3 regions of the Chryseobacterium sp. Marseille-Q8038 genome follow, and region 2 is predicted to be linked to each of the others. Evidence: riboswitches for the same ligand, from Rfam matches in the RefSeq annotation. Region 2 holds a riboswitch; each other region holds the start of a gene.

Region 1 (10,240 bases), on a different contig from region 2:
TTGATGCTGATTGAGAATTACCGTCTTGAAAATGCTGCTTTCATCAAAATAAAAACCATCACGGAACAGATCGGAAAACTGCAAAAATTTTTCCCTACCATGCCGGAAACCTTTCCTACTTTATTAGAAGAAGTTTCTGTACTGGAATTCAGAAAAGAGATCATTGAGAAGGTAGATAAGGTTTTTAACCGTTTTGGTGAGGTAAAAAATGAAGCTTCTCCAGCTTTGAAAGGCATAAGAACTGAAATTCAGCTTGCTAAAAAAGCGATTCAGGAAAATTTCAACCGTGCCCTTACCACGTATGGACAGAGTGACTTTTTGGATGATATTCGGGAAACAATTATTGATGACCAAAGGGTTCTGGCAGTAAAATCAGGATTCAAAAAAAGGGTTGCCGGAAGAACGTTAGGAATTTCCAAGACAGGTTCCATTACTTACATTCAGCCGGATAGTGTTGTGAAGCACTATTTCAAACTCCGTGAAAATGAAGAAGAAGAGAAAAAAGAAATTGACAAAGTTCTCCGTAAACTGACTGCAGAACTGGCAGAATTTCAACCTCAGCTGTGGAGATATCAGATTTATATTTTTGACCTTGACCTTATAAGAGCCAAAGCAAAGTTTGGTGAATTGATCAACGGAGTTCTTCCGAAAATCAACCATCATAAAACGCTGAGATTAAGAGAGGCTTATCATCCTCTGTTATGGCTGAGAAATAAAGTAGAGAACAAAATAATTCATCCCCAGAGCCTTACCTTAACAGACCACAACAGGATTATCTGTATTTCCGGTCCGAATGCCGGAGGAAAATCAATTACCCTGAAAACGGTAGGACTATTACAGCTGATGATTCAGAGTGGTATTCTGGTTCCGGTTCACCCGAAGTCTGAGATGTTTTTCTTTGAAAAAATCATGACGGATATTGGAGACAACCAGTCCATTGAAAACCATTTATCAACCTACTCATCAAGATTGAAGAAAATGTCCGGAATCATCCGTGAGGCTGATGCCAATACTCTTTTATTGATTGATGAATTCGGTACGGGTTCTGATCCTGAGCTTGGAGGTGCGCTGGCAGAAAGTTTCATGGAGTTTTTCTATGACAAAAAGAGTTTTGCCATCATTACCACTCACTACACCAATATTAAACTGGTAATAGAACAGCTTCCCAATGCCCAGAATGCAGCCATGCTCTTCAATGAAGAAACACTGGAACCTATGTATAAACTGGAAGTAGGACAGGCAGGAAGTTCATTTACGTTTGAAGTTGCAGAAAAGAATAAGATTCCAAGATTCATTATCCATTCTGCCAAGAAAAAGGTAGAGCATGATATTGTTAATCTTGATAAAACGATTGTAAAACTGCAGCAGGAAAAGTTTGAGGTTGAAAAACTGAAATCTGATCTTGCAGAAAGAAAAGAATCTGTAGAAGATAAACGTGACAACCTTCAGAAACTGAATGATCAGCTTCAGCAAAAGCTTTTCAATTTCCAGAAGCTGTATGAGGAGGAACACCGTAAGCTTCAGTTCGGGAATAAGATTGAAACATTCATTGACAGCTATACTAAGGGAAAATCCAGAAAAGATGTTGTAAAAGATTTTGTAAAACTTCTTGAACAGGAGAAATTCAGAAAACTTGGGAATGACAAAGATGAATCAAAACGTCTGCAGGTGGTTAAGAGAAAAATTACCCAACAGCTGAAAAAAGAAGACGTTATTGAAAAAATTGCAGAAACCAATGAAAGACTGGAAGAACAGCGTAAAACCGACCGTGCAGTGTGGATGAAAATCGGGCAGCGTGTTCGTATTACGGGAAGCACCAGCGTAGGAACCATTGAAAAAATTTCACGCAATAAAGTGATTGTCAATTACGGAACTTTCAAAACAACAATTAATGCGGATGAACTTGAGAGAATTTAATTCATCTGAAATTAATGGAATGCAAATAGTAAGAGAGAGCACTAGAAGGTGCTCTCTTTTTTGATCTTTATTTCTTAATGAATTTTAATCGGATTGTATTGTCTTTATCTTTCAGCTGGATAAAATAAATTCCTTTGGACAAATTACTAAGGTTTACTTTATGGTCAGAAACTTTTCCTTCTCCCGTTTTCTGTCCCACAGCATTATAAATTTCATAATCCGTTACGTCTGAAATTCCTGAGATATTTAAAACATCGGATGCAGGGTTAGGATAAATTTCAGGTTTTGCAGATTTCCCTGATTCTTCAACTCCAAGGGTGAGATTGAGTAAATCTACTCCATAATCTTCAACTTCTCCATAGGTAAATGTACTACAGCCATCTGCTGGCATTGTTTGACTGGAAACAATCCTCATGGTTACCCCACACAATGTCACTGCTGCCAAACTTGGAATTGTGAAAACAGATACTGCCGGAGCAGCCTGAGTGATATTATTCGCCACCATAACTCTTTCGCTGGATTCAAAAATTCCGTTGGCATTAAGATCAATCCATGCCGTTACAGTGGCTGTACCCGGAGTTCCCGTCCACGTATTGGTCACTGAAAGTGTATTTCCTGTACTTCCTATAAAAAACTTGACCTTACGGCTTACATCACTTCTGTAATCTGTATAATTGGAAGGCCCGGAATTACTGACCATTGGAGTGGTAATTCCTGCAGAATTTACGGTCACATTGGAAATATGCATCAGGCTGGTATCTGTAGATGCACTAGCACAATAATTAAGCGTTGTTGTAAAAAATACAGGAGTAGACCATGTTCCCTGTACGGTACACACTTTTACCACCTGCACTTCATAAGTTGTACAAGGCTGCAGATTAGTAATAGTATAAGAATTTTGCCCAGCTACAGGAGTAGCCACCATCCAGATAGTGGATCCAGGGATTCTATATCTGATAAAATTATTCGGAGTATTGGGATCAGCAGTCCAGGTAACAGTTCCTGAGGTAAGAGTTGTAGACACCTGCACGCCAGTGGGAGCATTGGTATCACAGTAAAATAAGGGTTGGGATTCTTCTTCTACTTTGTTGTTTGCCTGAAAGCTGGAAACTCCCAAAATAAAAGAGAATACATACAGTAGTTTTTTTGTCATGTTTATTAGTTTTAAAATTCCCTTGAAAAATAAGAGATTTTTTGGAATATCTCCCACACAAACTCGATATTATTGTGCTTTTTTTAATACTTTTGAAATTAATGCTGTAAAAAATACACTCTCATAGATATTCCATTTTTATTTTTACCATGAACAAAAGTTTTTCTATTCTCTGGATTTTTTATAAAAAAATAATGTTTCCAACTTTGGGATTTTCTTTATTGATTTCTTTTTTATCATCATTCAGTATTAAAAATTTTGGACTGAATTTCCTTTTAATCCTTCCTGTTCTTCACTATTTCATTTATGAATTAAGGTTTAAAAACGAATATTACTTTTATGCCAATGTAGGGTTTTCGAGGATTTTTCTTTGGGTAGGAACGATATTATCGGGGATTATTGTAAAAATTATAACATTGTTTTTATGAGCAAACTGCATGTTGATAGTGTGACAAAGTCCTTCAATGAAAGGAAAATTTTGCAGGATGTTTATATAGAATGCGAAACCGGACAGATTACAGGGCTGCTGGGCAGAAATGGAAGTGGAAAATCAACTTTATTAAAAATTATTTTCGGGGTTATCAGCGGTGATACCCAGTTTATAAAATGTGGCAACAAGGTTTTGAAAAGTATATCAGACAGAAAAAACAGAATCTCATATTTGCCTCAAGACCTTTTTTTACCTAAATATGAAACCGTTAAAAACCTGATTCCTTTCTTCTGTAATAAAGAAAACACCAATTTACTGTTTGCCCTGGAATTCATACAACCCTTTCTTCATGAAAAAATTAAAAATATTTCTAAAGGCGAACAGAGAATTATTGAATCCCTGATGATCACTTACTCTGAAACAGATTTTGTTTTACTGGACGAACCATTCCATAGCCTTTCTCCAAAAGTTTGTGAAGAATTAAAGAAAATCATTCGTCAGCAGTCAAAGTATAAAGGTTTTATTATTTCTGATCACAATTACCAGGATGTTCTGGATATTTCAGACCACCTATATCTGCTTTCTGACGGCCATCTAAAACAAATACAAGATTTTAAAGAACTGCAGCGGTATAATTATCTCCCGAAAAGTATTTAATTTATATATTTGGGGATCAAAAAAAATTTCATGATGACTTTTATAAATAAAGCATTCTATTTATCCGCATTCAGTATTTTATCTATAGCTTTTGTAAAAGGGCAGACAAAAGTTCCTTTTGGAGTTGTAAAAGCTGAAGAAGGATATGCCAACGTACGTGTACATAAAGACGACTACCGAAAAATTGTAGACAAGATCCGTATGCGTAAAGGAGATGTTTTTGTTTATGTAAAACCGGCTCCGGGAGAAACAGAATGGATCTGGATCAAATATCCGGAAAAACAGGATGATGACAAGCCTTTTGTACGTTATGAAACTCTTGATAAAGAAGGAATGGTGAATAAAGGGCGTATTGCCTATGTAGATCAGCTTCCCGCGTATACTCCTTCTAAATCTAAAAACGGAAGATCAATTATTTTCACAGACAATTCCGATCCTAAAATCCCTACCGCCCAAAGAAGCAAAGTAGTGATTGATGTCTATCCTTCCAATGCAGGATACCGTAAAAAGGAAAAAGATGCTGAAGGAAAAATTCTTACCATTGATAAAGTAAAACCATGGGGAATAGGAAATGATCTTCCTGAAGGAATGACTGAAATCAAATCCATCAGAGTACAACAGCCCGGAAGAGGTTCTGTTTTTGTAAGAGAAGCCATCAAAAATATGTTCCAGCCTACCATGGATTTTGAGAACATTGGAGTAACTTCCCTTGACAACGATAATATTTTCCTTTATATGATCAATGGTTCAGGAGAAAACAGATACACAACTCTTTGGACAATCAAAAAAGGAAGAGTAATCAGCCAGATTATTTATCATAATCCGGAATAAATTCATTATTTTTGCACCCGAAAAAGTTTTACGCTTATTCATCATAGAAATTGGTTCTGCATCACTGCAGATTAAAAGGGAACCGTGTGAAAATCACGGACTGTCGCGCAACTGTAAGTAACTGAAATCTTTATCAAAGATCCACTGTGCGAGGCATGGGAAGGAGATAAAAGATGTTACAAGTCAGGAGACCTGCCTTTTTCTTAAACAAGTAACTTTCGCGATCTGAAGTTGTATTGATCTGATGAATTGTTTCAGGAATTTCCGAATTTCCTGTTATTATTCTGTTGTTTGATATTATTTCATTTCGCTTTAATTAATAATGAAATATGACTACAGAAGAAAGAATTGAAGCCTCCGAAACCAGAATCTTTAAAGCGGTTTTCCCAAACACAACCAATCATTATGATACCCTTTTTGGTGGTACGGCTATGCAGCTGATGGACGAAGTAGCTTTTATTACCGCTACCCGTTTTGCCAGAAAAAGAGTGGTAACGGTAAGCAGCGACAAAATAGATTTCAAAAAACCGATTCCTGCCGGAACGATTGTTGAACTGATTGGGAAAGTTTCATACGTGGGAAAAACCAGTATGAAAGTGAACGTTGAAATTTACACAGAGCAGATGTATTCGTATGAAAGAGAGAAAGCCATCGTAGGTGATTTTACTTTTGTAGCGATTGACGAATTCAAGAAACCAATCCAGATACTATAAATAAAGAATCGGGCGGCCTCTGGCCGCCCGATTCTTTTCATTTTCATTAAGGTTATTTCAACACTTTTTCTGTTTCCAGACTTCTGTTCAGTAAAAGTTCAAAAGCCTCTCCCATTTCATCCGATGCTCTGCTAATGGCATTTTCAAGCATATTTCGGATTTGTTTTTCGGTAACTCCGGCTTCCGTCCAGCTTTTTCCTGTGGTATGGGAATTTAAAATAAACGGCATGATTCTGTCGATTCCACAGGCAAAAATAGCATCCGGTGTTTTCTCATCTTCAAATTCAAGCCATAGATTAAAGAATTCTGAACGCAAAGGTTCATCCAGAATTCCAAAGATCTTTTGAGCAGATGCTTTCTCTCGTTCAAACTTACCTACCATTGCTTTTTCGTCAAAAATAAAAGTATCTCCGGCTTCTATCTCCACCAGATCATGAATGGAAAGCATTCTTATCACTCTCAATAGATCAATATCCGCACGGTTTTTAGCATACGGATAAAGGATCTGAGCCAGAATAATAATCTGCCAGGAATGTTCCGCCGTATTCTCTCTTCGGGAATCGTCTGCATTATAATTTCTTCGCTGTACATTTTTAAGCGCATCTACAGCCAGGATAAAATCTATCTCTTTCTGAATTTTCATCTTACTTCTTATTTCTGTTATATTGATCTGAAGGATATACCTTTATTTTGGTAATCCATTTATTATTAAGCTTTTCTTTAGTGGTTACTTTCACGCGTCCTTCAACGGTCATATCTTCTTCTTTTTCAAAGACTTTATCAAGTCCCTTATTCGGAATTACAGCATATTCTGTCGTAAAAAGATCACAGCATCCTGATTTCCCAAAAGTAATAAGGCGTTTACGTTTAGCATCAACTTCGAAAATATCAAAGGAATTGGAAGCAAGCTCCGTAAGCTCCTTGCTCTTCACAAAAGCCATTCTTGTACTGTTGAATACGTATACATCATAAGAGGCAGAACTGTAATTTCCCATATTACCATTCCTTACTGCTATATCCTCTGTTCCATCAAAATTAAAATCATCAATGATCACAGGGCTTTGTTCATTCTTTAACGGAAGCATTTTTCCCGGTATTAGCTTTTCGCCCTGATTCAGATTCAGCACCAGATGATCAGATATAAAAGTCTGCACCTTTGTATTTTTATGATCGTACAATTCTACAGTTCCTTTTCCGCTGCATTGTCCATCATAGCAATTCTCCACCTGGATGATGGCATCATAACTCTTCGATGCATTTTTAACTTCAAACTGATACTGTCCAAAACAGGCAGGTCCTAGTAAAACAAAAGCCGGTAAATGCTTATACTTATTGAATAAATTCATGGTAATAGTAAATGATTTAGGTGTTTTTTTCCTAACAAAAATACGAATCCTAATACCGATCTCAAAATCTCATTCTCTATATATGTTTCTCTAATAAAAGAATATTTATTAGTAAGAAGCTGTTTCCCGCTATCCGCTCATACTCCTCGCTTCTCTACGACGCCCTGGTTGCTGTGGGGTAACCGCTGCTATCGGGGCTATGATATGAGTAATGAGTGATAAGTGATAAGTGATAAGTGATAAAAGATCATTTTTTCTCTCCAATTTTCAAAATTCTATTTAAAAATTTAAATATTTTCAGACATTTTCTTGTAAAATCCGTTTTACTCAAAATTGACTATAAAAATTATTGTATTGATTTTCAATACATTAAATAATTTATTTTAAAAATTCCACTACTTTGTATTGCATAATACCATTTTATTTACATATCTTTGTAATGTAAAATCGAAATAGGTACAACTAGCTAGGTTCCGAACTTCGAAAATTATATAACTAATTAACAAAACTTATCAAAGATGAATACCGAAAATACCAAAGCGCAAATGCGAAAAGGAATTCTGGAATTCTGTATTCTAAGTCTCATCAATAACCGCGAAATGTATGTTTCCGATCTTATTGACGAACTGAAAAAAGGAAAACTGGATGTAGTGGAAGGAACCCTCTACCCTCTTCTTACAAGACTTAAAAACGGAGAGTTTCTCTCTTACAGATGGGAAGAATCTACAGGAGGACCACCCAGAAAATATTATCAGATCACAGAAAAAGGAAAACTTTTCCTGGATGAACTTCAAAATACATGGAATGAGCTGACAGCCTCAGTAAACCAAATCACCCAACAAAATTAAAAAACAAAGCTATGAACAAGACACTCTCAATAGGACTCGCAGGTTTTTCTTTTACCATAGAAGAACACGCATATATAAAGCTCAGCGATTACCTGAATGCACTGAGAAGCTCACTTGAAGCTTCAGAAGCAGATGAGGTAATGCATGACATAGAAATAAGAATGGTGGAGATTTTCAAAGATTCTTTAGGAAAACGTGAAGTGATCAACGATACCGATGTAGAAAAGGTAATCGCACAGATCGGAAGCCCTGAAAAAATCGAAGAACAGGAAGAGGCTTATTTTTCTGAAAAAACATCTACCAGAAAAAATAATTCAGGAACCGGTTATACCGATAAAAAACAATTGTTCCGTGATCCGGAAAAACAAAAAGTAGCAGGGGTTTGTGCAGGTTTAGCTCAATATGTAGGAATGGATATTACTACCATGAGAGCAATCTGGCTGGGAATCTTCGTATTAGGGATTTTCACTGCAGCAATTTCCTCTTCATTAATAGGTCTTTTATATGTAATCCTTTGGATTGTACTTCCAAAAGCTGAAACCGCAGCAGATTTCCTGAAAATGCAGGGAAAGCCTATGAACTTCGACAATCTTAAGAATGAGTCTAATAAATTGGTACAATTTGCCAATGAATCTACTCAGAGGGTCGGAGAAATCTATACAGAAAACAAACCTTATATCAACAATGCAAGCAGCGGAATCTGGAATGTATTCAAGTATATCGTAGGAGGATTCTTTGTATTAATGGCTGTAGGAAGTATTATTGGAGTATTTGTATTATTCGGACTTTTCGGAATGGATACAGATTTCCCCGGAGCTAATGAAATCAGATTCTACATGGATGACCAGGGACTTGATAAAGTACTGGCTGCGATGATGGTGATCGGAAGCTTAATTCCGGCAATCCTTTTCAGCTTATTAAGCATCAAGATCTTCTCTCCGAAAACAAAACTGAGAAATATCGGATGGGTTGTAGGTGGTTTATTCCTTCTTTTGATCGGACTTGGAACTTACTTCGGAATCAGCATGGCTAAAAAAGACATGATTTACAAAGGAAACAAGGAAGATGTAGAAAACGTAGCCATCAACACTACTTCAGATACAGTGTATGTAGATGTAAAACAAATCAACATTCCTCAGAATTTCAAAGGTTACAACAATGATATTTATTCTGATAAAAGAACAGTTTATGAAGAAGATTATATTTCTGTAGATGTAACCAGAAAACCGGATATCAAAACACCTTATCTGATCATTAAAAAAGAAGGAAAAGGCTATAATTTCCCAATCCAGCTGACTGTTCCTGTAGAAGTGGTAAATAACAAAATATTACTTCCCAATTACATCAAATATCCATATGAACACAGATTCAGAGATTACAGCCTTAATTATGAACTTGTAGTTCCGCAAAAAGCAGTAGTTATCTCTATGAATAAAGACCGTATCCACATGGATGGAGATTTAGACGGAGACGGTATCAATGATGAAGATCAGGACCAGGATGAAGACAACAACAATGTAAGAATTGAAAAAAATAAAATCACGGTAAACGGTTCCAGTATTGAGTACAACTCTGATGATAAGGACAGTATCATCGTAAATGGAAAAAAGGTTCCGAACAACCAGGCAAAGAAAGTTATTGATTCTGCAGTGTCCAATATCAAAAAATCAAATAAAGATATGGACATCAAAATCAAAGACGGAAAAAACGAAATTTCCATACAAACTAAATAATTAACTTCAGAGAGTGGTAGAAGGTGTGAGTGGATGGCAACCGTTTGAAATTCACACCCTTCTTCTCTCAGAAAAGTAAAAATAAAGCTCTATTTAGTTTCTTATGTGAAAAAAAAGGTTTAATTTCGTAAAGCTAAAATTTAATAACCAATCAACCAAAAACACAGCTTCATCATGATACAATTTGCAATGGAATTCGTAATGAAAATCGTAGATTTAATTAGCGGTTTGTTTTAAGAGCAATAATATTTCAATATATTTGTAAAGTATAACCAAAGTTTGGTTATACTTTTTTGTTTTTAATTCAAGAAATCTATGAAAAAGCTGTTAGGCAAAGCAATGTTAAAAGTATTAGGTTGGAAAGTCGTTCTACAGGGCGATGTAAACAATCTCAACAGGTGTATCCTTGTGGTAGCACCGCATACTCATAATATGGAATACATTTTAGGAAATTTCGCCTATTGGTCTTTGGAAAAACCTCTGAAAATTATCATTAAAGATGCACACACCAAGGCCTGGTATGGAAGTATCGTAAAAGGACTTGGAGGTATTGGTATAGACAGAAGCCAGAAAAATGATCTTGTAAACTTCGTAGCCAACCAGTTTTCCAAA
Region 2 (10,240 bases):
TAACCGCCTAATATTTGTATTGCTTCATTGCATATATTAAAGCACATGTCGGTTGCCAGGCGTTTTGCCATGGCACAATAAGTAGTCGCATTTATATCATTTGAATCCAACTTGAAAGCTGCTAAATGTACCATCTGGCGGGCTGCCACCAGTTCTGTTGCCATATCAGCGATTTTAAACTGAAGCGATTGAAACTGTGCTAATGATTTCCCAAACTGGAGCCTTTCATGCATATATTTTTGGGCCTGGCTGATAGCTCCCTGTGCAGCTCCTACAGAACAGGTGCCAATATTAATACGTCCGCCATCCAGTCCTTTTAATGCTATTTTAAATCCTTGTCCCAACTCACCTAAAAGATATTTTTCATCTACTTCTACATGATCAAAGAAAACAAATCGGGTCGGCTGGGTATTCCAACCGAGTTTTTTTTCTTTTTCTCCAAAACTGATCCCTTCAGAATTAGCCGGTACTATAAAAGCACTGATTCCTTTTGGGCTAGAATCTCCGGTACGCGCCATTACGATGAGTATATCACTTTCACCTGCTCCGGAGATGAACGCTTTTGTTCCGTTAATAATGTACTTATTGTCTTTTTTCACTGCCGTTGTTTTTAAGGCTGCTGCATCTGACCCTGAGCCAGGTTCTGTAAGACAATAGGATCCTAATAATACTCCTGATGACAAATCCGGACATAATTGCTTTCTGATTTCATCATTCCCAAATTCATCAATCATCCAGGAGACCATGTTGTGTATGGTAATGTAGGCAGTAGTGGAAGGGCAGGCTGCAGCCAGTTCTTCAAATATAATGGCAGCGTCCAGCCGTGATAATCCCAGACCTCCGGCATCTTCTCTGGTGTAAACGCCACAAAAACCAAGTTCTCCGGCTTTTGCGATAGCTTCTCTCGGAAATATCTTCTGAGCATCCCATTCCGAAGCATAAGGAGCCAGTTCTTTTTTGGCAAATCTTCTTGCGGCATCCTGAAATGCCTGTTGATCTTCATTTAGGTTGAATTCCATAGAAAGGTTATTTTAAACTGATCGTCATATTCAGATCGCCTGCAGGAATATCTTCTTCAAACCATCGTGCTGTAATCGTTTTGGTTTCTGTGTAAAAACGAATACCTTGTTTTCCGTAAGAATGCAGGTCGCCAAAGAATGATTTTCTCCATCCTGTAAAAGAGAAAAACGGTAATGGAACGGGAATCGGAATGTTTACACCGATTTGTCCCACTTCAATTTCATGCTGGAATTTTCTTGCCGCTGCTCCTGAATTGGTAAAGATGGAGGTTCCGTTTCCATAAGGATTGGCATTAATGATTTTAATGGCTTCATCCAGTGTTTCCGCCTTTAATAATAATAAAGCAGGGCCAAAAATTTCTTCTTTGTAAATGTCCATATCTGTTGATACGTTATTGAATAACGTTGCTCCTACAAAGTATCCGTTTTCATAGCCTTCCACTTTACAGTCGCTGCCATCCAGTAATACCTCAGCTCCCTGATAATAGGCACTTTTAATTAATCTTAAAACCTTGTCTTTTGATTGTTGGTTAATCAGAGGCCCAAAGGCGGCAGATTCATCAGACCATACTCCGGGTTTAATGGTGCTTAGAGCTTTTTTGATATCGTCCACCCAGTTTTGAGCTTCACCTACCAAAACAGCTACGCTGATGGCCATACAACGTTGGCCGGCCGCTCCACAGGAAGCTCCTACCAGATTGTTAACAACCTGTTCTTTATTGGCATCCGGCATGACTACCATATGATTTTTTGCTCCGCCAAAAGCCTGAACTCTCTTCAGATTATCGGTTCCTGTACGGTAAACATGCTCTGCTACAGGAACAGAACCTACAAATGAAATGGCTTTGATCTCCGGATGGTTCAGAATATGATTCACCTGATCTTTGGAGCCGTGAACAATGTTCAGAACTCCTTTAGGAAAACCTGCTTCTAAAAATAGCTCAGCCATTTTCATAGAGGTCATGGGAGTTTGTTCTGAAGGTTTTAAAATAAAGGTGTTTCCACAGGCAATGGCCATAGGGAACATCCATAAAGGGATCATTGCAGGAAAATTGAAGGGTGTAATTCCTGCGCATACTCCAAGTGGCTGGATATAGCTGTAGGTGTCAACACCTCTTGCTACATTTTCTACTGTTTCTCCCATCATGAGGGTAGGAATGTTGCAGGCATGTTCTACCACTTCAATTCCGCGCCATACATCTCCCATGGCATCCGGGAATGTTTTTCCGTTTTCTCTGGAAAGGATTTCAGCAATTTCTTTTTGGTTTTCTTTTAAAAGCTGCTGGTATTTTAAGAACAATCTTGCTCTTTCCGGGGTAGCTACTTCTTTCCATGTTTTGAAAGCTTCCTGAGCAGCTTCTATGGCTTGATCTATTTCAGCCAGTTCCGTGAGTGGAACTTCTGCAAGGGTTTCCCGTGTTGCAGGGTTTTCTACGCGAAGGTGTTCTGTTGCTTTACTTTCTGTAAAATTTCCGTTGATTAATATTTTTACTTTTTGTGACATGATTTTTAGATTGAGAGTGAAAAGTTGAGAGTAAATATTCATTTCACTCTCAACTTTTTAGTACATTATATTACCAGCAGATCAACAAATTCGTTGACATCTAAGTTGACAAGAGTATCATATTCTAAAGAGTTTTCTAATACAATTCTCTGTTGTTTTTCCGGGAATATTCTGGCAAGGTTTACTTTATATTTCTTGATCAGTTCAGGAATTCCTTCGTCTCTTCTGCGTTTGTGTCCGATTGGATATTCTACAACAATTTCGTCTAAAACAGTTCCGTCGTTTAATTCAACCGTTAAAGCATTGGCAATGGAACGTTTTTCAGGATCATGGTAATCTGTAGTGAACTGTACATCTTCTACACATTCAATTTTATCACGAAGAATGTCGATTCTTGGGTCTGTTGCTATATTGTCTTCATAATCAGCGGCTGTTAACCTTCCGAAGATCAGTGGAACCGCTACCATGTACTGAATAGCGTGGTCGCGGTCAGCAGGGTTGTTCAGCGGTCCTTTTTTATCAATGATACGAATACATGCTTCGTGGGTACGGATTGTTATTTTTTTGATGTCTTCAGCAGATTTTCCTGATTTTTTTAACTGATCGTGTAAGGTCATAGCTGCTTCTACAGCCGTTTGAGAGTGGAATTCTGCAGGGAATGAAATTTTGAACAATACATTTTCCATCACATAAGAACCGTATTCTCTCTGGAATTTGAATTCATTTCCTTTGAAAGACACATCATAGAATCCCCAGGTTTTTGCTGTTAATACGGATGGATAACCCATTTCACCTGTTTTAGCAATAAGGGCTAAACGTACTGCTCTTGAAGTAGCATCTCCGGCAGCCCAGGATTTACGGCTTCCGGTATTGGGAGCATGGCGGTATGTTCTTAAAGACTGTCCGTCTACAAATGCTAATGAAACGGCATTGATCAGTTCATCACGGGTTAAGCCGATCAGTTTTCCGACAACGGCTGTAGAGGCTAATTTTACCAATAATACATGGTCTAAACCTACTTTGTTGAATGAATTTTCCAATGCGATAACTCCTTGAATTTCATGGGCAATGATCATCGCTTCCAGAACCTGTTTCATTTTAAGCGGAGCTTTTCCTTCTGCAATATTTGTTCTTGAAAGCCAGTCTGCTGTTGCTAAAATTCCGCCCAGGTTATCTGAAGGATGTCCCCATTCAGCGGCCAGCCAGGTATCATTGAAATCTAACCAACGGATAATTGCTCCGATGTTGAAAGCAGCCTGTACTGGATCCAGCTGAAATTGTGTACCCGGAACTTTAGCTCCATTCGGAACTATGGTACCTTTTACAATGGGTCCTAAAAGTTTGGTACATGCAGGATAGGTAAGTGCTTCCAGTCCACAACCGATCGTGTCTAATAAACAGTAGTGGGCTGTTTTCCATGCTAAATCATTTTTGATTTCATAGTGTAATACATAATCTGCAATATCTGTTAATACCTGATCCGGCTGTGGCCTTTCGTTTGAAATGTGTGATGACATCTTTATTTTTTAGTTTAATTATGAATTGATTTTTTATTTTCTATTTTCGATAGATACAAAGTCTTTATTTTCAGGACCTGTATAATTGGCACTTGGACGGATAATTTTCCCATCCTGTCTTTGTTCAATAATGTGTGCGCTCCATCCTGTGACTCTTGAAATCACAAATAGTGGAGTAAACATCAGGGTAGGAACTCCCATCAGGTGATAAGATACTGCGGAGAACCAGTCCAGATTAGGGAACATTTTCTTTTCTTCCCACATCACAGTTTCCAGCCTTTCAGCGATATTATACAACAGCATGTCTCCGGCTTCTTCGGAAAGTTCTTTAGCTACTTTTTTAATGACTACATTTCTTGGGTCTGACAGGGTATAAACAGGATGTCCGAATCCTATAATTACTTCTTTGTTGGCAATACGTTTTCTGATATCTTCTTCTGCCTCATCAGGAGAATTGTATCGGCTCTGGATCTCAAAAGCCACTTCATTGGCTCCCCCATGTTTAGGGCCTCTCAAAGCACCGATAGCCCCTGTGATACAGGAATAAAAGTCTGATGAGGTTCCGGCAATGACACGTGCGGTGAAAGTAGAAGCATTAAACTCATGTTCGGCATACAGATTAAGGGAAATTTCCATTGCTTTCACCCATGAATCAGGAGCTTTTTTACCATGTAAAAGGTGAAGGAAATGTCCGCCAATAGTATCATCATCAGTCTCTACATTGATTTCTTTACCATTGTGGGTATAGTGATACCAGTATAAAAGCCCGGAACTGAATGATGCTAATAATTTATCTGCAATATCTCTTGCTCCGGCTACATTGTGATCATCTTTTTCCGGCTGAATACTTCCAATTGCTGAAACCATTGAACGCATGACATCCATTGGGTGGGCAGCTGCCGGAATACTTTTTAAAATATTTCTTACAGAGTGAGGAAGGCCTCTCAATGATTTTAATTTTGCTTTATAGTTTTTGAGTTGAGCTTCAGTGGGCAGCTGACCATAAATAAGCAGGTAAGCAACTTCTTCAAATTGTGCTCTCTCTGCAAGATCCAATATATCATAACCTCTGTAATGGAGATCATTTCCACTTTTTCCTACACTGCAAAGAGCGGTATTACCTGCTGTTACTCCGGAAAGTGCTACGCTTTTTTTAGGCTTAAATGTTGGTTCGCTATTCGTTGACATGAGTATTTTGTTTAAAAAGGTTATCTAATTTTTGTTCATAATCGTGGTAGCCAATACTTTGATAGAGTTCTTCTCTTGTCTGCATTGTAGCTAGCACATTGGCTTGTGTTCCGTCTTTACGGATATGTTGGTATACATTCTGTGCAGCTTTATTGGCAGCTCTGAAGGCAGAAAGAGGGTAGAGGACGAGTCCTACACCTGCATTTTTCAGTTCTTCTACAGTGTACATTTTGATCATTCCAAATTCCGTGATATTGGCTAGTACAGGAATCCCAGTAGCATCAACAAATTTTTGATAAAAGCTTAAATCAGGAACTGCTTCAGCAAAAATGAAATCTGCACCGGCTTCTTTATAAGCGATGGCCCTTTCTAGTGTTTTTTCCAGTCCTTCACTGGCAAAAGCATCTGTTCTGGCTCCGATCACAAAATTTTCATCAGTACGGGCATCTGCTGCGGCTTTAATCCGGTCCACCATTTCCTCTTTGCTTACGATTTCTTTTCCGGGGCGGTGTCCGCAACGTTTTGCGCCCACCTGATCTTCAATGTGAATGGCAGCAGCTCCGGCTTTGATTAATGATTTTATCGTTCGGGCAACATTAAAAGCAGAAGGCCCAAATCCTGTATCAATATCTACCAAAAGTGGTAAATCACAAATATTAGTAATACGCTGAACATCTATGAGTACATCATCCAGAGTTGTAATTCCTAAATCAGGAATTCCTAAAGACCCTGCAGCAACACCTCCTCCTGAAAGATAGATGGCATTAAAACCAGCCTGCTGTGCCAATAATGCATGGTTTGCATTGATGGCTCCAACAATCTGAAGGGGATTTTCTTTTTCCATAGCCTCCCGGAATTTTAAGCCGGGCGACTTCCAATTTTCATTTTTGATCATTATAATATTTATTGTTGAGTTGAAATTTGTTTATCATTAAAGAAGCGGAAGAGCTGTAAAGACATCGCTTTTGAGTAAAAAGTAAAAAGTAGGAAAGGAGTTGAGAAATTTTCCCATTGTGCAGATGTTGGGAATTTTGAGAAACTCTGATTGTACAGGTTTGTAAAATAAACCTGTTGAAACTCCACGAATAATTAAAATTGCTTTGGTACACCTTATCCCTTTTTACATTGATTAAATCCTATAAAAAGTTCTCTGTAAACTTCGCGGTGCTTTATTAAGAAAGAAAAATTACGGAAAGGGGATACGAATGAGCTACAGAATCATGAGAAGTACGCAACGTACGCTCATATTCATCTCAAAAAATAACACAGTTTGATAAAAAAGTTATCGTACTATATCCATATCGCATCATACCTGACTGTAAGCTTCAAATCGCGAAAGCATCGTCAATACGAAATAGGCAGGTCTCCTGACTTGTAACTGTTTTTATCATCCTTCCCATATAAAAAATATACAGTGGATATCAATTGATAAAAACTTTTTGTATGTTACTTACAGTTGCGCGACAGTTCGTGATTTACACACGATTCCCTTTTAATACACAGCTAAGTGTAACCAGTTTCGGTTGATAAAGAAGGTTTTAAGAACTCCTTGGTGGTAAATATAAGTATTTTATAATAACGAAAAAGATATTTTATGTAATCAATAGTTTTTTTAATTTAATGTATTGAAAATGTTTTAGTTGTAATCTATGTTTTGGGAGTAGAACAGCTTGTTTGTGTTGTTAAATTAATATAAAATATGACCATAAAATTAAAGATAGTTAATAAATTTGCTGTTCTATTTTCATTTTATAAATCTTATTAACCGAATATAATTGACCATGGTAGAAATTACAAAATTTAAACAAAACTTGAATCTGCAGGAAATTCCGGTAGAACTGGAAAAATTGATCTACTTTCAGAATACTATTTCCTCGTATGAAAATTATTCACAAGGTTTTGGTGTTTTAATTGATGATAAATCCGGATTAAAAAGCTGGAGTGAGGATGAAAGTTTTCTGAATAGTTTACTGCCTTTTGCACAGGCGAATGGTTCCGGTTCCTTCTATGCCATTTGGAATAACGGAGTAGAGCAGCCTTTAAATAAAATGCCTGTGGTTGTTTTTGGGGATGAAGGCGGTGTTCACATTGTGGCTGAAAATATACTGCAGTTTTTGCATCTGCTCACTTTTGACAATGAAATTTCAGTAGGGTTTGATGAGGCTTATTTTTATAAAGAGGAAGATGATTATGAAGAGAGTGAAGGGTTAAGTGAATATTTAGCCTGGATGAAAGGAGATTATGGGCTAAGCCAGATTGAAGAACCTGACTTATTGATTAAAGCTGCTCAGGATAAGCATAAAGAACATTTTGATGAATGGTTGGGGCAATATTTCGAATTATAAATTTTTTGTGAGCGCGAAAGGATTCGAACCTTTGCCGTCCCGATTATAAATCGGGATGCTCTATTTTGTGAGCTATAAAAAGATTTTTGATTAAGAGTAAACACAAAAAAAGACTCACTGTTTCCAGTAAGTCTTTAAGTGAGCGCGAAAGGATTCGAACCTTTGACCGTCTGCTTAGAAGGCAGATGCTCTATCCAGCTGAGCTACGCACCCATTGAGTAGTTTTGAGAAAACTACTAAAACAGTCGGGGCGGCAGGATTCGAACCTGCGACCTCCTGGTCCCAAACCAGGCGCGATGACCGGACTACGCTACGCCCCGAATATATAAAAAAACAGCGGAGGGTAAGGGATTCGAACCCTTGCGACACTTTCGCGTCGACAGTTTAGCAAACTGCTCCATTAACCACTCTGGCAACCCTCCTTTTTGTTTATTTTTTAATGATCGTTGTTCCGTTATTGCGAGTGCAAATATAGAACAGATTTCTTTATTTACCAAATAAAATTCAAGAAAATTTTGTGTATTTTTGAAGTAATAAATCATTCAAAAACCAAACTGATGCGTAAGACATTATATATCATCGGATTAAGCACATTCGTTTTTTCTTGTACTTCTCAACAAAATGTAAAAAAAAATACATACAAACCGAAAACCCCAATAACACAGGCGAAACCAACGGTTAAGGTAACCCCTCCGGTGGCTCCAAAACCAAAAGTAGTTTCTGATCATGGAGTAGATTTTTTTACTACTAATATAGCAGACCCAACAAAAAATGATAATACGATAAGTTATGGTTCTATTGTATCTGCAAAACCAGGTGGCTATAAAGTGGTAAAGACTTATTTTCCTGCGGTTGCTCAAAATTTCAGGCAACGTTATCTGATATTACATTATACCGCAATTCCGGATGATAAATCTATTACCGTTCTTACCCAGCAGGCGGTGAGCGCTCATTATCTCGTAAATAATACAGGAGATAATGAAATCTATCAGTTGGTAGATGAAAACAAAAGAGCATACCATGCAGGAGTAAGTTCATGGAGAAATGACAAGAATCTCAACGATACTTCTATTGGGATTGAAATTGTAAATGCAGGTTATACTACAGATAGTGCAGGTAAAAGAACCTTTGCTCCTTTTAGTGATGAACAGATAAGAAAAGTGGCAGCACTGGTTAAAGATATTGTAACAAGATATCAGATTCAGCCTAATTATGTACTTGCTCATTCAGATATTGCTCCTACAAGAAAACAGGATCCGGGGCCTATGTTCCCATGGAAAAAGTTATATGACGAATACCAGATTGGAATGTGGTATGATGAAGCAGCCAAGCAAACTTATCTTGAGGCAGCACAGGCAGACATTACGGCAAGATATAATGAATCCAGCTTTATTTTCCTTATTCAGACTTCATTGCAGAAATTTGGATACGGATTGGAGCCTAACGGAACCTGGGATGATGCTACGAAGAAAACCATTGAAGCATTCCAGTACCACTTCCGTCCACAAAATTATGACGGAATCATGGATGCCGAAACATGGGCAACACTACAAGCTTTAAATCAAAAATATCCAGTAAAATAATTCAAATTAAAGCGCATCGGTTAGATGCGTTTTTGCTATCTTTAAACGATCAAAAACAGTAAAATATCTGTAATGGAAAATTTCAGAAAAGAAAGTGATCTATTAGGCGAACTGAATGTGCCTTTAGATGCTTATTATGGGGTTCAGACACAAAGAGCTATCAACAATTTTAAAATTTCAGGACAGCTTTTGTCTTCTTATCCGGATTTCATAAAAGGATTGGCTTTTGTAAAAAAAGCAGCTGCTAAAACCAATTATGAACTAGGGCTTCTAGACGAAAACCTGTATTTTAAAATAGCAGAAGCGTGTGATGAAATTGTAGAAGGGAAATATCATGAGCAGTTTCCGGTAGATATGATTCAGGGTGGAGCAGGAACTTCCATCAACATGAATGCCAATGAAGTGATTGCCAATATCGTATTGGAAAAATTAGGAAAAAATAAAGGAGAATACGAATTCTGTTCACCTAATGATCATATCAATCTTTCTCAGTCTACCAATGATGCTTACCCTACAGCAATCAAAATGGGATTGCTTCAGATGAATATCGGACTGGTAGAAAAACTGGAAAGGATTATTACCGCTTTCCGCGCCAAAGGACAGGAGTTTCACGATGTTATCAAAATGGGACGTACACAGCTTCAGGATGCCGTTCCAATGACTTTGGGACAGGAGTTTGAAGCCTATGCTGCTACTTTGGAAGAGGATATTTCTAAATTGAATAACAATGCAAACCTTTTCGTAGAAGTAAACATGGGCGCAACGGCTATCGGAACAGGATTAAACGCTCCGGTAGGATATGCCACTCTTTGTGCTAAAAACTTAGCTCAGATTACAGGATTTCCGATTGTTTCAGCTCCGGATTTAGTAGAAGCTACTCCTGATACAGGATCTTACGTAATCTACTCTTCAGCAACAAAACGTCTTGCCGTGAAATTGTCAAAAATCTGTAACGATTTAAGATTACTTTCATCAGGTCCAAGAGCAGGTCTTTTTGAAATCAATCTTCCACCAATGCAGCCAGGATCTTCTATCATGCCAGGTAAAGTAAATCCGGTGATTCCGGAAGTGGTAAACCAGGTTT
Region 3 (10,240 bases), on a different contig from region 2:
AAACCTGAGGTGGAAGGCGGAAGTCTGGAAGATGACCAGAAAAGAAGAGATTTTACCATCAATGCGATGGCTATTTCTTTAAATAAAGAGAACTTTGGAGAACTGATCGATCCGTTTAACGGGGTGGAAGATCTTGAAAAAGAAATCTTAAGAACTCCTTTAGAACCGGCTCAGACTTATTCTGATGATCCATTGAGAATGATGAGAGCAGTACGTTTTGCTTCAACTTTAAATTTTAAAATCGAGGAGAACTCTCTGCAAGCGATCCAACAGGAAGCGGAAAGAATCAAGATTGTTTCTATGGAAAGGATCATGGTAGAGTTCAACAAAATCATGCTTTCTGAAAAACCGTCTATCGGACTGAGACTGATGGAACAAACAGGTCTTATGAAACTGATTATTCCTGAACTGATTGAACTAAAAGGCGTGGAAGAAGTGGAAGGACAAACCCACAAGGATAACTTTTATCACACGCTGGAAGTGGTGGATAATATTTCTGTGAATACGGACAATCTGTGGCTTCGTTGGTCTGCTCTGCTCCATGATATTGGAAAAGCTCCAACAAAAAAGTTTGTAGAAGGAACGGGATGGACCTTTCACGGACATGAATTTTTGGGCTCAAAAATGGTAAAAACACTTTTCCAGAGATTGAAATTACCATTGGGAAGCGATATGAAATATGTTCAGAAAATGGTGAAACTTTCATCAAGACCTATTGCACTGATTACTGATGACGCTTCAGATTCTGCATTGAGAAGACTTTTATTTGATGCAGGTGAAAATCTTGAAGATCTTTTTACCCTTTGCAAAGCAGATATTACCACGAAAAATTCCAAAAAACAGGAAAAATTCAAAAGAAACTTTGAATATGTAGCGGTAAAGATCAAAGAAGTGGAAGAAAAGGATCAGGTAAGAAATTTCCAGCCGCCTATTACCGGTGAAGAGATTATGGAAATGTTTAACCTTAAGCCAGGCCGTGAAATTGGTATCTTAAAAGAGAAAGTCAAAGAAGCCATCCTGGAGGGTGAAATTCCTAATGAAAAAGAAGAAGCCACAAAGTTTGTTATTGCTGAGGCTGGGAAACTGGGATTAACATTATAAAGTAAATTTATAAAAAGCATAAAAAATCCGGCGGAATGTTCCATTCCGCCGGATTTTTTATGCTCACTGATGAAAACAAAGCCGACCGGTTTCGAAGAAACCGGCCGGAAAAAAACACAAATGATGAAAAAATAAAAAATTATATTTTTATATACTGTAAGGTATTATGGATTCAGGTAAGTTCCGTTAGCACCCAGACCTCCTGTTTTAAGAGATCCCAGTTTGCTACCCGTAGTTGCTGAATACACTACCATTTCACTGTCCTGAGTAAACTGTTTAACATCTGATGCAAAAATTCTTCCATCAATTACATTAAATCCATAAAGCGTAAAATAAGGACCTCCATCTGCAGCTGTTAACAATGGAGTTGTAGGAATTACAGGAGTCGCTAAACTTGTTGTATACACTTTATTCGAAGAGCTGAAGTATAATTTATCGTTATCAATCTGAAGGTTGGTTGCACTAGGAATTCCTGTCAGTGTAATTACTGGTGTAAGAGTTCCTGTACTTGAAATCTTATAGATGTAAGAATCTGTAGCTGTTGAAGAAATTGTGTAAACATTAGATTTGTAAGACACCGTATTTCCAATCTGACCATTCGGAACAGTAATTTCAGTTTTATTGTCATTGGAAGTATTGATATAAGTAATCTTATTTCCAAATCCTGATGAAGCATTTTGTACAAAAACATTTCCTCCTGCTTCTACTGTTTTATCAGAAACGTCAGTCATACTGATTTTACTTACAAATGAATAGTCAGAAGCTTTATATTTCGTTACACTTTTCGTATTGGCTGTGAAATTGGTATTGGAAACGTAGATAAAGTCATTCGCAAAAGTAATTCCTCTTGGGTTATCTAGCTGATCAGTAATTACTGCTAACTTCTTGAACGTATAACGGTCTACAACAACAATTTTGTTTGAGTTATTGATCACAAGATAAGCCTTATTTCCGCTAAGACCAATCGTCTGAAGAACATCACCAAGGATTTCTTTATTGTTATAACCGTACACATCATCCTGCTTCAGGCTTAAATCTCTTGTCAGGAATGTTACTTTAGCTCCCTGGCTGTTAAAGTTCCCTTCATTAGAGATAAAATATCCGTTCTGATAAGTGATCGGGGAGATTTCAATTTCGTCAGAACCATTTGTACATGAAGAGATATTAAACAATAATACCACTGCAAAGAGTACAGTTAAAAGTTTAGTTATTTTCATAATTTATTCAATTTTATTTGTTAAAAATTTATTGCTGCATACACACTATAGTTTCTTTTCGGTAAAGGATAAAAAGCTACGGTTTTATAATATGTATTGGTTAGATTATTCACTTTAAACCCTAAAGTATATTTTTTGGCTAAGGTTGCAGAAACACCCATATTTAAAAGAAAATAAGGATCTATGGCATCTGATCTTTTTTCATCACTTGTCGTGTAGGTAATACCATTCAGCAGTCCCTGTGCGAAAAATTTAAAGAAACCATATTCATAATCTATATTCGCCGTCCCTCTGTGCATAGGAACGTAAGGTCTCTGCATCTTCGTTTCTTTATCAATAGATTTTGCATAATAATATCCTGCATTCGCTCTGAATTTATGATTCCCAAACTGTTTACTGAAAGACAACTGGGATTCCAGCCCGTAAGATTCAAATTTATTGATATTGGATGCCTGCCAGTAGCCCAAAGCAGTGGGAAGCCATACGATAAGATCCGTCACATTCATATAATAAGGAGACAAAGTAAGTTTGAAATCTCCCATTTTGAACTCATTTGTCATATCAAACTGAGTAGAAGTTTCGGGTCTCAGATCTTTATTTCCTCCCGGTTCATAATAAATATCATTAAATGACGGATATCTGAAATTCTTTGATACGTTAAGACTCACATCATACCATTTCAAGGCATTCCATTTTCCGGAGAATGAATACATAAACGGAGACTTCACATCTTCCACAAAATCTTTTTTAAATCCACCTTCAAAACGCAAGTCCTTCGTAGCAAAATACCTCAACAATCCTGAAATTGAGCCGATATTTCTGCTTACATCAGATATTCCACTCGCGTACCCTTCTCCTTTATTGATCTGAAATTCTCCGATAAGATTAAAATTCCATTTTGAATTCAGGAAATAATTGAAATCATTTTTGAAGATATAATTTTTCCCGGTTCCGCCACTGGATTTAGGCTGATTTAGTGAACCGAAATACTGAAAGTTTTCTTCCGTATAGGCTGCTTTAAAGGAGTTGCTGAAATTTGTTTTGTTCCAGTCCCACGAAAGAAGACTTCTTACACTTTGAGTCTTATATTTTGTCTTTGTTCCTGTTTCTTCATACACAGGATAATGCTGTGAAGAATCAAAAAACTGGCTCTGCCATGAAATTTTATGGTCGTTTGTTATCTTGTAGGAAGCTCCTGCATTGAACGTAGTATTGTAATAATTTCCGTTTCGGTTAATATAGTTCAGATCGCTTACCTGATAATCATTTTCACTTACAGAATAATTTCCGGAAGCTTTAAAACTGAACCTATCATTACTGTAAGAACCTTTTACAAAATTGTTATAGGTATTAAAAGAAGCAACTTCTGAAAATAAAGAACCATGAAAACCTTTGTTAAAATCAAGGGTATTATTCAGGTGAATACTTCCTCCGATAGCACCACTTCCATACACCACACTTCCGCCACCGGCTTTTATACCGATCTGATCATAGCCAAACAAAGCAATATTATTGATATCTCCCTGGCCCAGAAAACTGGAATTGATATTAATCCCATTCCAGACAAATGCTGTCTGCTGAGCGGTAGTTCCTCTGAATGAAGGCGAAGAAACAGCACCACGACCATTTTCTTTAATAAAAACCTGCGACTGAAATCTCAGAAGTTCCGAAAGATTACTGGAGTTTTTCTCGGCATCTTCCGCCGAAATTATTTTTACAGGATGAAAAAGTTTAACCCTGTTCATCTGGTTGTCGAAAACATAAATAGTATCGATGGTTTTCTCTTGTCCAAAAAGAAAGCAACCATACGATGAAAAAAGCAGTACTAAAGATCTTTTTATATCCATACTTTTTTACTTTTCCTCCGAAAGCAATATGTTTTTTTAATTATAATTCCGGCAGGTCTCCTGACTTTCGCATTCTGCTCCTTCCCGTTTTTATACAGTGGTTTTTTGCAGAAACTTTTGTTGCGATTTACAGTTGCGGGGACAGTCCGGGAGTTACACCCGATTCCCTTTTCATTCCAAAATACTGGAAACCAAAATTTTTGCAAAGATAGTTTTTTTATATGTATCCGCCCAAAACCATACGTATGCTTAAAAAGCCGGTCTTCTTATGAGCTGAAACAAAAAAAGAACAGCTGCTTTCAATATTGAAAACAGCCATTCATCCCACTACTTTACTATTTATATATGTTATTTTTTAATCAGCTTATAAGTCTCTTTTTTACCTCCTTTCACAGAGTATTGTAAAATATAATCTCCTTTTGACAAGGATGAAACATCAATCTGTCCTTCTACAGCATTGAATGATTTCACCCTTTGTCCAACCATATTATAAATTTCTGCGTTCTCTATTTTTCCTGTTCCTTTAAAATATAGAATATCAGCAACTGGATTAGGATAAATACCTATGCTGTTTTTTTCTTTTACAGCATCATTGACGGATAAAAATTCAGAAGTATCCAGATAAAAAGCAATCATCTGACCTGAAGCATTTGTTCCTGAACCGGCAATTTTCTTTCCGTCCTGAGAAATAGCCAGAGGAAGTCCCATGGTTACTCCATTCGTTGCAATTCCTAAAGATGCTGCATAATCATTCAGATTAATCCTTCCGGTAGCAGAAGTCCAGATAAAACCTTCTCCCGACATGGGAGGAGCACCAAATGCTCTGTAATATCCGATAACTTTTTTCCCATCAGCAGAAATTCCTGTTGCACCTCCTTTGAAACTGAAAGAAGCATTAGGATGGGTAATATACGTGAGCCCGCTTACAGTATTCCAAACATAGGGATTAGGATTTGCCGATCCTATGATGGTATTTCCGTCTGCAGAAATCCCTCCTGCTTCCCCTACATTATTTCCGTTATTATCAGTAATAAAACTTTCTACTCCATCCTGCCATTTTGCACCGCTTCTCGTACCGTTTGATTCATCCTGCCATCCTACAATTACTGTTCCTGTAGCATTAATTGCATTTGCTCTTGAACTGCGTCCGGAAACAATACTTCCAAGATCTACCATTCCGTTCACTTCATCCCATTTCACAGCGTGGGCATTCGCGGCAGTAAGAAACCCCAGCCCTACAATTGTATTTCCGTTGGTAGTCATTCCCCAGGTAGAACTTACACTTCCGTCCCATCCGGTAGGAACAAGTCCGCCCCGGTTTACCCAAGTGGCAGCAGCAACATCATACGTTGATATTTCATTAAATCCTGTTGCAGTATTGGTAATGGAAGATGATATTTTCGTTCCGTCATTCGAAACAATAGTCCTTCCTGCAGCCGGATATCCGTTTGAAATAGAACCTATCTGTACAAGTCCTCCTGCTGCATTCCATTTATAAATTCCTCCTGCGCTGGTATGCATACTTACTATTCCATTATCAGAAACTGCACCTACATTATAATTTCCTAAACTTATTACAGTTAGCTGTGCCCCTGCAAAACAAAATTTAAGGAAAATACAAGCCGTCAATATTTTCATTGACATTCTGTAAAAATTTTTCATATTTTATTATATTTAGCGTTTCGAATTGGTGGAAACAATATTAATACAATATTTAGCCTATCCAAAGAAATAGGCTTTCATAATTCGTGAATTTCAAAAGAATTTAATTTTTAAAACACTCATAAACAAACAGATACAAAACAACATTTTGAATATGGATTTTACCAGAATTATTCAAAAAAACACAAAAAACAAATTACCAGAACAAAAATTATTTCAAAACAGCAGAAAAATATTCCTGTTTATTTTTATTTACAGCTCTTATTGTATCAATGGACAGTCCGGTCCGGACTTTACTATTTTAGCCGATAAGGCATTTCTCAAGCTCTATCAAAATTCTGACGAATGCATCAGTTATACCCAGGGAATTCTGGTCAGTGATCAGAATACAGAACACAAAATTGTGCTGCAAAATATTATTTCACAAGCTTTTGCCATGAAGGGCGATTATGTACAGTCTGTGAATATTTTTGCTCAAAAAGAGGATAATAATCAGGCAAATGATCTTTCCTATGACATGCAGGTCTTCAGTGATTATAATCTTGCGGATCAGTATCAGAATCTGGGGTTGTACAACCAGTCAAAAAGAATTATTTCTCATCTTTTATCTGATCAGAAACTCCTTAAAAGTAATGATCCCACTTTAAAAGTCACTACCGCAAAACTGTATCAGCTTCAGGCTTTGAACTCCGGAATCAACAGGGATTATCCAACAGCATTGAAAAACCTTGATAAAAGCAATCAATACCTCAGTGGTCATAATGAAGAGAAGAAAATCTTAAAAATCGAAAACAGGATTTTCCGGTCTTCATACCTACTGAAGCAAAATAAACTCCCTGAATATAAATTCCTTATAGAAAGTGTCATTTTAGATCTTGAACATCAGAAAAACAAACCTTTTCTGCTAGGGCTGGCTTATGAGAACTTATCCCAGTATTATTTCCTGAAACAGGATTATACAACAGCTATTGAAAAGCTGGAAACCGGGCTTGCATTGATTGAAAACCTTCCTTTCAACAATTTAAAAATTAAAATTTACGAATCACTGTCCCGTAATTACTACGCTATTCATAATGATGCAAAATACCATCAATACAATAAACTTTATACTGACTTAAAAACAAAAACAGATGTAAGTTCGAAAGAAGGAATACGGTATCTTGTGAAACTCGTTGAGACCAACCAGAATAAAAACATTGAATTTCAAAAACAGACATCACTCAGGTCTTCCCTGTTTTTGATTATCATTTTATCTTTGATTGTTATGGCCCTTTTTACCTATTTTTTACTCATTACAAGCAAAAATAAAGATTTAAAAAAACAATTTGATTTCTTTGAAAAACAGATCAGCCAGAAACCTCAACCTAATTTAATAAGCAAAACTCCTGCAGCAGCAAAAGATTCCGGATCTACCAAAATATCCAGGGAAAAAGAAGATGAAATCCTCCAAAAGCTTGAAGAATTTGAAAAATCTGACCGCTATCTGAATAAAAATATGTCACTTTCGATGCTTTCTTCACAAATGGAAATCAATACAAAGTACTTATCCGAAGTCATCAATAATAAAGAAAAAAACTTCAACGGATATATTAACAAACTAAGGATCAATCACATTGTACAGTTATTAAGAAGTGATACTGCTTTTCTTAACTATAAAGTGAGCTACCTTGCGGAGTATTCAGGATTTTCATCCCACAGTGCCTTCACAACCGTTTTCAAATCCGTCACCGGAATGTCTCCCAATTCCTATATTCAGGAAATCAGTAAAACTAAAGCCGTATGAAACTATTTTTAAAAATACTATCACTGCTTCTGATCGCTTTTTATACTTTTACGAAAGCACAAAAGACACCAGACAGTGTCTTAATGAAAAAAGCTAAACTTGAAATTTATGACAACCCTGATAACACCATTAAAATTGGGGAACAATTATTAAAGAAATCTCATGACGTAAAGACCTCTATTAATCTTTATATGATTCTTTCCACAGCCAATATCGCTAAAAGGAACTTTGAAGAATCGTTAAAGTATATTTTAAAAGCAAAGGAACTTTCCCAGAAAACCAATGATCCCAAAAGCCAGTCAGGGGTACTGATCTCAGTGGCTATACAGTATCAGCAAATGGAACTTTTCAGCAAAAGTCTTGAAACATTGAATGAAGCTGACCAGTATATTGCAAAAATCCCGGCCAAAAATCCAGAAAGATATAGTGAGACGGCTGCAAGCTACGCCATAAGAGGAATGATTTATAAAAGCCAGTCCAATTCAGAAATTGCATTGGAAAAATTTCTGATTTCTATACAAAATTATGAAAAGGTTCCCGTAAAGAAAATTACTTATTCCAATATGAGTGTGGTGTATTACAATATTGGGCATTGCTATCTTAATCTCAATCAAATTGATAAAGCACAGGAAGCTTTTTTACAATCTATCGCCTACGCCCGAAAGAATTATGCTAAAAGTCTGGAAGCTTTTGCCCTGAAAGGAATTGCTGAAATCCATAAACAAAAACATGAAAATCAATCTGCCATAAGCCTTTTACTAAAAGCGGAAAGCCTTTGCAAAAATACCGGAGATATTATTCTGAATGAAGGACTTTACAAAGAATTGGCCGATAATTATCTTGCTATGGGACAGCAAAAACTCTATCAGCAGTATAATAAAAAATACCTGGAAATGCGTTTCAAAAGAAAGCAAAATGAACTGAAGTCCATTAATCAGGTGATTGACAATCACAATAAGGAAACTGCTTTGAAAAGTAAAAATCTGAAATCTTATTATCGCTACATTAAAATTGTATCTGTTCTGCTGGGATCCATTTTTATCGTTATCCTTTTATACTTTATTATAAAAATCAGAAAACAGAATAAAAAGTTTCAGAAAGAGATACAGCAAATGATAAGAACGTCATAAGCTCTGAAAAATAAAAAAACATTCCGGATAGGAATGTTTTTTTATGATCTGTAATTTTCGATTTATCTACCAATAACCTCAGTGATCGGGTTTCCTACATTTCCACTTGGGAACTGAATTTTCAATAGAGAAGATACAGTAGGAGCAATATCTGTCATGTGATATTCTTTATTGCTTTCTCCTTGTTTCACTCCCCATCCCATAAAGATCAATGGAATATGTGAGTCATAAGAATTCCATACACTGTGTGTAGTTCCTGTTTTAGAATATGGAGGAAGCATAGAATCGTGAGAAATTAACTGGATATCCCCGCTTCTCTGTCTGTTGATCCCATTGATAATTCTCTGTTTAATTGGCTCCGGAATACTCGCTTCCTGAACTCTATCTACAGAAACAGCATATAAAACAGTAGGATCTTTCTCAATTTCTTTTACAGCAAAGTTTCTTACGTCATCCAATTCAAGCTTGCTATCTGCCAATACTTTTCTGTCGAAATAAACCTGGTAGTTATCAATGGCATTGACCAATTTATCTGCTCCGAATTTATCTTTCAGTTTTTGGTTCAGATTCTTTTCAACATCTTCCCCGAAGAAACCTGTAGTGATTTTATGTTCTTTAAGAAATCCTACAGAATGTGCTCCACCGTGGTCAGCAGATAGGAAAACCGTATATTCTCCTTTTCCTACTTTTGAATCCAGATATTTGAAGAATTCTGCTAAATCCTGATCTAATCTGATATACACATCTTCTACCTCAATAGAATTAGGCCCGAATTTATGTCCTGCATAATCTGTAGAGGCAAGGTTGATGGCTAAAAAGTCCGTAACCGCATCTCCGCCTAGTTTTTCACCTTCAACAGAAGCTTCGGCTAACTTTAACGTCAACGTATTTCCGAAAGGTGTATAGCGGATATTATCTTTTTTAGTTTGGTAGTCTTTTGCTAAATTACTGTAAGGGAAAGTAGGTGTTTTTGCACTTCCCAACAGGCCTTCCCAAGGCGAATTGTCCGGTGCACTTTCCGTATATTCATTGATTGGAAGTAAAGTATTCCAACCGTTGGCTACTAATTTTTCAGGAAGGTTCTGAGAGTTGAATGATTTTACCCATTGAGGAAGATCATTCATATACCAGGTACTGGTAATAAAGTTTCCTGTACTGTCATCAAACCAGAAAGCTCCGTTTGGCGTATGTCCGGCAGGAAGAATAGAAGCACGGTCCTTTAAAGAAACTCCTACTACTTTTCCCTGGAAGTTGGTGGCCAGCCTTAATTCGTCAGTCACCGTAGTAGACCAAAGGTTTTTTGGAGAATGGCTTCCTGTTTTTACATTGGTGGTTCCCACGGGCTGAACGCTTTCATCCGCAGTACAGTACACTCCTTTTCCTGTTTCCTTATCCGTCCAGTCGTTTCCTGCAATTCCGTGGATAGCCGGTACAGATCCTGTATAGATACATGTATGTCCCAAAGCCGTAATGGTAGGAACATAAGGAATATGTACATTA

The links. Region 2 has a riboswitch for cobalamin ahead of prpB (methylisocitrate lyase). Riboswitches for the same ligand answer to the same signal wherever they lie in the genome.
Region 1: it holds a riboswitch for cobalamin, as region 2 does, so the genes downstream of both, ACWPWS_RS14860 (acyl-CoA thioesterase) here and prpB (methylisocitrate lyase) in region 2, are expected to answer to the same signal.
Region 3: it holds a riboswitch for cobalamin, as region 2 does, so the genes downstream of both, ACWPWS_RS15605 (TonB-dependent receptor plug domain-containing protein) here and prpB (methylisocitrate lyase) in region 2, are expected to answer to the same signal.

What each region holds. Positions count from the first base shown of each region.
Region 1 is NZ_CBCOPN010000002.1:200,110-210,349, forward strand. It holds gene ACWPWS_RS14840 (endonuclease MutS2) at 1-1,917, shown strand, start outside; gene ACWPWS_RS14845 (GEVED domain-containing protein) at 1,985-3,070, opposite strand; gene ACWPWS_RS14850 (ATP-binding cassette domain-containing protein) at 3,495-4,157, shown strand; gene ACWPWS_RS14855 (hypothetical protein) at 4,188-4,988, shown strand; cobalamin riboswitch at 5,023-5,202, shown strand; gene ACWPWS_RS14860 (acyl-CoA thioesterase) at 5,318-5,701, shown strand; gene ACWPWS_RS14865 (HD domain-containing protein) at 5,754-6,344, opposite strand; gene ACWPWS_RS14870 (XAC2610-related protein) at 6,346-7,047, opposite strand; gene ACWPWS_RS14875 (PadR family transcriptional regulator) at 7,566-7,895, shown strand; gene ACWPWS_RS14880 (PspC domain-containing protein) at 7,907-9,628, shown strand; gene ACWPWS_RS14885 (1-acyl-sn-glycerol-3-phosphate acyltransferase) at 9,944-10,240, shown strand, end outside.
Region 2 is NZ_CBCOPN010000001.1:2,492,073-2,502,312, reverse strand. It holds gene ACWPWS_RS11600 (acyl-CoA dehydrogenase family protein) at 1-1,019, opposite strand, end outside; gene ACWPWS_RS11595 (CoA-acylating methylmalonate-semialdehyde dehydrogenase) at 1,027-2,523, opposite strand; gene ACWPWS_RS11590 (bifunctional 2-methylcitrate dehydratase/aconitate hydratase) at 2,589-4,040, opposite strand; gene prpC (bifunctional 2-methylcitrate synthase/citrate synthase) at 4,074-5,228, opposite strand; gene prpB (methylisocitrate lyase) at 5,215-6,123, opposite strand; cobalamin riboswitch at 6,569-6,761, opposite strand; gene ACWPWS_RS11575 (hypothetical protein) at 7,010-7,573, shown strand; tRNA gene ACWPWS_RS11570 (tRNA-Arg) at 7,713-7,786, opposite strand; tRNA gene ACWPWS_RS11565 (tRNA-Pro) at 7,819-7,893, opposite strand; tRNA gene ACWPWS_RS11560 (tRNA-Ser) at 7,911-7,995, opposite strand; gene ACWPWS_RS11555 (N-acetylmuramoyl-L-alanine amidase) at 8,131-9,156, shown strand; gene aspA (aspartate ammonia-lyase) at 9,229-10,240, shown strand, end outside.
Region 3 is NZ_CBCOPN010000002.1:369,309-379,548, forward strand. It holds gene ACWPWS_RS15595 (CCA tRNA nucleotidyltransferase) at 1-1,101, shown strand, start outside; gene ACWPWS_RS15600 (DUF5074 domain-containing protein) at 1,266-2,318, opposite strand; gene ACWPWS_RS15605 (TonB-dependent receptor plug domain-containing protein) at 2,339-4,165, opposite strand; cobalamin riboswitch at 4,199-4,376, opposite strand; gene ACWPWS_RS15610 (T9SS type A sorting domain-containing protein) at 4,514-5,827, opposite strand; gene ACWPWS_RS15615 (helix-turn-helix domain-containing protein) at 5,982-7,610, shown strand; gene ACWPWS_RS15620 (hypothetical protein) at 7,607-8,740, shown strand; gene pafA (alkaline phosphatase PafA) at 8,803-10,240, opposite strand, start outside.